DNA from 2 places in the Streptomyces sp. NPDC096205 genome. Region 2 is predicted to be linked to the other one. Evidence: riboswitches for the same ligand, from Rfam matches in the RefSeq annotation. Region 2 holds a riboswitch; the other holds the start of a gene.
What was found. A riboswitch is a leader RNA that binds a small molecule or an ion and turns the genes downstream of it on or off. The one in region 2 is predicted to bind cobalamin.

Region 1 (2,190 bases), on a different contig from region 2:
TCGTCAACGAGTCGTTCATCGGTACGGAGTTCACCGGGCGGCTGGTGGAGGAGACGGAGGTGGGCGGGGTGCCGGCGGTGGTGCCGCGGATCACGGGGCGGGCCTGGATCACGGGTACGGCGCAGTACTTCCTCGACCCCGACGACCCGTTCCCCGGCGGGTTTCTCCTCTGAGGGCAACTGCCGTACGACGGCGGCGAAAACAACGTGACATTGTACTCTGGTGATCCGCAGCGGCACGAAGGGAACACCATGGGGCACCTCCAACGCAACCTCGCCACCACCCGCGAGCGGCTGCGCGACCAGGTCGCCCACGCACTGCGTGCCGCGCTGATCTCCGGCGAACTCAAGCCGGGGCAGGTGTACTCGGCGCCCGGGCTCGCGGAGGACTTCGGCATCTCCGCGACGCCCGTGCGCGAGGCCATGCTGGACCTCGCCCGCGAGGGGCTGGTCGAGCCGGTGCGCAACAAGGGGTTCCGGGTCACCGAGGTCGACGAGCGGGACCTCGACCAGTACAGCGAGATCCGCATGCTCATCGAGGTCCCGATGATCGGCCGGATCACCCGCAGCGCCTCCCGTGCGGAGCTTCAGGCGCTGCGGCCGGTCGCCGAGGAGATCGTCGCGGCGGCCCGCGAGCACGACCTGATCGGCTATCTGGAGGCCGACCGGCGGTTCCACCTCTCGCTGCTCGCCCTGGGCGGCAACGACCGCCTGGTCGAGACCGTGGGCGACCTGCGCAAGCGGTCCCGGCTGTACGGGCTCACCGCGCTGGACGCGAGCGACCGGCTCATCCCGTCGGCCGAGGAGCACATCGAGCTGCTCGACCTGATGGTGGCCGGGGACGCGGAGGGCGCCGAGCGCTGCATGAGCCGCCATCTCGGACATGTCCGCTCGCTGTGGGCGGAGGGCGAGCAGAAGGCCGGGAATGCCGCGAAGGCCGCGAAGGCCGTGTGAACAGCCGGGGCGCAGTGATGATGATCACGAGGCGTCCCTCCCGGGGTGCGCCGGGGCACAGGGGTGGCACGGCGGAAGCCTGTTGGCGGTCTTGTGCGCCCCCGAGGGCCGCTTGTCACCGTCGCGTTCCGGGCACTAGTGTCACCACGCCTTGGTGAACGGGAAATCCGGTGCGAAACCGGTGCGGCCCTCGCCACTGTGATCGGGAAGTCCGGCTCCGGCCCTCACGGGCAGCCACTGGGTCCTCGGACCCGGGAAGGCGGAGTTCGGGCGGTGGTACCCGTCAGCCAGGAGACCGGCCAAGGCATGTCAACCATCCACGAGGTGCTGGAGAGGGTCTGCCGGGCCATGCACATAGCCGAGGGTTTTCTTCCTCCGGCGCACGCGATCGCCTGGGGCGTCGCGTCCGCCCCCTTTGTCGTCCACGGAGTGCGCTCACTCACCCGTGAGGTCAAGGAGCACCCCGAGAGCACCCTGCTCCTCGGCGCCTCCGGTGCCTTCACGTTCGTCCTGTCCGCGCTCAAGCTGCCCTCGGTGACGGGGAGTTGCTCCCACCCCACCGGAACGGGCCTGGGCGCCATCCTGTTCCGGCCGCCGATCATGGCGGTGCTGGGCACCATCACCCTGCTGTTCCAGGCCCTGCTGCTCGCGCACGGCGGTCTGACCACGCTCGGCGCCAACGTGTTCTCGATGGCCATCGCCGGCCCCTGGGTGGGCTACGGCGTGTATCGGCTGCTGCGCCGCTACGACGCGCCGCTGATGGTCGCGGTGTTCTTCGGGGCGTTCCTCGCGGACCTGGCCACGTACTGCGTGACCAGTGTGCAGCTCGCGCTCGCCTTCCCCGACCCGAGCAGCGGTTTCCTGGGCGCGCTCGGCAAGTTCGGCTCCATCTTCGCCGTCACCCAGATCCCGCTCGCGGTCAGCGAGGGCCTGCTGACGGTCCTGGTGATGCGGCTGCTCTCGCAGTCCAGCAAGGGCGAGCTGACCCGGCTCGGTGTGCTGGTGACGGGGCCGAAGAGCGAGGCGGTGGCCCGATGAAGCGGAACACCAAGATCAACCTGGTGCTGCTGGCCCTCGTCGCCGCGCTCGCGGTGCTCCCGCTGGCGCTCGGCCTGGGCGACCACAAGAAGGAACCGTTCACCGGTTCCGACTCCGAGGCGGAGACGGCGATCACCGAGATCGACCCGGACTACGAGCCCTGGTTCTCCCCGCTGTACGAGCCGCCGTCCGGCGAGAT
Region 2 (2,190 bases):
TGTTCACGATGTCCGTCCGGCGCAGATTGATCTCGGCCGGACTGCCCGCACCCTCGCAGATCACCGCGTCATACGTGCCCCGCAACTCGGTGAGACACTCCAGCACCGTGCCGAGCAACTGCTGCTGCCGTCCGCCGTGATAGCCGCGCGCACTCAGCTCGCCGACCGGCTTGCCCAGCAGCACGACCTGGCTGCTCTGCTCGCCACCGGGCTTGAGCAGCACGGGGTTCATCAGCGCGGTGGGCTCCACGCGGCAGGCCTGGGCCTGCATGGCCTGCGCCCGGCCGATCTCGGCGCCTTCGCGCGTGACGAAGGAATTGAGGGACATGTTCTGCGCCTTGAAGGGCGCGACCTTGACCCCCTGCCGCACCAGCCATCGGCAGATCCCGGCCGTGACGACGCTCTTGCCCGCGTCGGACGTGGTGCCGGCGACGAGGAGACCCCCGCCCATGCTCTTGCCCCAGCTCATGTTCTTCCGCCCCCACTCATGCTGTTGCGCCCCTTCACGACCAGGCGCCCGGCGACTCCCACGCCGAGCGCGAGCCAGCCGACCCGGCGGGAGAGCCGTACCGCCCGGCCGATGTCGGTGACGGCGACGGCGCGTCCCGTCGCCCCGTTCAGCACGGGCCGGTGCTCGACCCGGCCGCCGTAGGAGAGCGTGCCGCCGAGCCGCACGCCGAGGGCGCCCGCGAAGGAGGCCTCCACGGGCCCGGCGTTGGGGCTCGGGTGCCGGCCGGCGTCGGCCCGCCAGGCGCGTACGGCACCGCGCGGATCGGGTCCCGCGGCCGCGGCGAGTACGGCGGTCAGCCGCGCGCCCGGCCAGCCGGCGAGGTCGTCCAGGCGGGCGGAGGCCCACCCGAAGCGGCGGTAGCGGGGCGACTTGTGACCCACCATCGCGTCGAGGGTGTTGACCGCCCGGAAGCCGAGCAGCCCCGGCACCCCGCCGAGCGCGCCCCACACCAGCGCGCCGACGACCGCGTCGGAGGTGTTCTCGGCGACCGACTCCACGACGGCACGGGCGATCCCGTCGGCGTCCAGCGCCTGCGGGTCGCGCCCGCACAGGTGCGGCAGCCGGGCCCGCGCGCCCTCGATGTCGCCCTCCTGGAGCGACTGCCCGATGGCGCGGGCCTCGCGTGCGAGCGAAGTACCGCCGACGACGGCCCAGGTGGCGGCGCCGGTCAGCGCGACGGAGGCGGCGGGGGAGCGGCGTACGGCACGGGCGGCCGCGGCGCCCAGGGCGACCGTGCCGCCGACGCACACGGCGGTGTGCAGGGCGCCCCGGCCGCGGTGGTCGCGCCACAGCCTCCGTTCCACGGCACCCGCGGCGCGGCCGAACGCGGCGACCGGATGCCCGCGGCGCGGATCGCCGAGCAGGAGGTCACCGAGAAGGCCGGCGGCGGCGCCGTACGCGAACACGCGATCGGCACGCATCGGGCTCAGCCGGCCGGACAGGCGGGCAGGGCAGGGATGGTGAACCGTGTTGGGCAGCCGCGCATGGCGATATGTCCTCACTCAGGGTGTCCGCGCCCTGGTTCGACGAGACCGGCGGTGAGAGTTCCTGGCTCCCGGGGAATGGCTACCCCGGTGACAGTGGCGGGACCGCGCCGGATTCGCACCGGCTTCCTCTCCTGCCGCCGTAGATGGCTCCGGCAGTCCACCACGGCCCGCGAACACCCGTCAACTCGCTGTTGACCTGCGAGGCTGGAGTGTGCCGAGGCCCACACCGCTACCACGCCGGCCCGCCCGCGAGGACCGACTCGGGCGGAAATGCGCTCTGCCGGGCGGCAATCCGCGCCACCGCTTGTGACGCTCCGTCAGTACCGACTGCAATACGTCGGACGGGCGAGACGAAAGGTGCGTACGCAGTGACCGGTGACCGCTTTCCCGAGGCACTCGGCCCCGCGGTGGCCCGGGTGCGGGACGCCGACGGCACGGCGGTCGGCACGGGCTTCCTGCTCGCGCCGGGCCTGGTGGCCACCTGCGCCCACGTGGTGGCGCAGGCCCTGCGCGTCGACGGCCGGGACGCGACGGTCCCCACGGCGTCGCTGACCGTGGAGTTCCCTCTGCAACGGGGCGGCACGGTCCACCGGGCGTCCGTGTCGGCGTGGCGCCCGGTCACGGCGGACGGATCGGGGGACGTGGCGCTGCTGCGGTTGCTGCCGGGGGAGGGGCGGTCCTCGGGGGAGCCCT

Region 1: linked by a shared signal. The riboswitch ahead of ACIQ6Y_RS38745 (energy-coupling factor ABC transporter permease) and the one ahead of ACIQ6Y_RS06710 (cobalamin biosynthesis protein) in region 2 are both predicted to bind cobalamin.

What each region holds. Positions count from the first base shown of each region.
Region 1 covers NZ_JBIWFS010000015.1:31,052-33,241, forward strand. The annotation lists gene ACIQ6Y_RS38735 (proline racemase family protein) at 1-173, shown strand, start outside; gene ACIQ6Y_RS38740 (GntR family transcriptional regulator) at 252-953, shown strand; cobalamin riboswitch at 1,089-1,272, shown strand; gene ACIQ6Y_RS38745 (energy-coupling factor ABC transporter permease) at 1,302-1,991, shown strand; gene ACIQ6Y_RS38750 (energy-coupling factor ABC transporter substrate-binding protein) at 1,988-2,190, shown strand, end outside.
Region 2 covers NZ_JBIWFS010000002.1:60,852-63,041, reverse strand. The annotation lists gene ACIQ6Y_RS06715 (cobyric acid synthase) at 1-451, opposite strand, end outside; gene ACIQ6Y_RS06710 (cobalamin biosynthesis protein) at 466-1,431, opposite strand; cobalamin riboswitch at 1,532-1,675, opposite strand; gene ACIQ6Y_RS06705 (trypsin-like peptidase domain-containing protein) at 1,866-2,190, shown strand, end outside.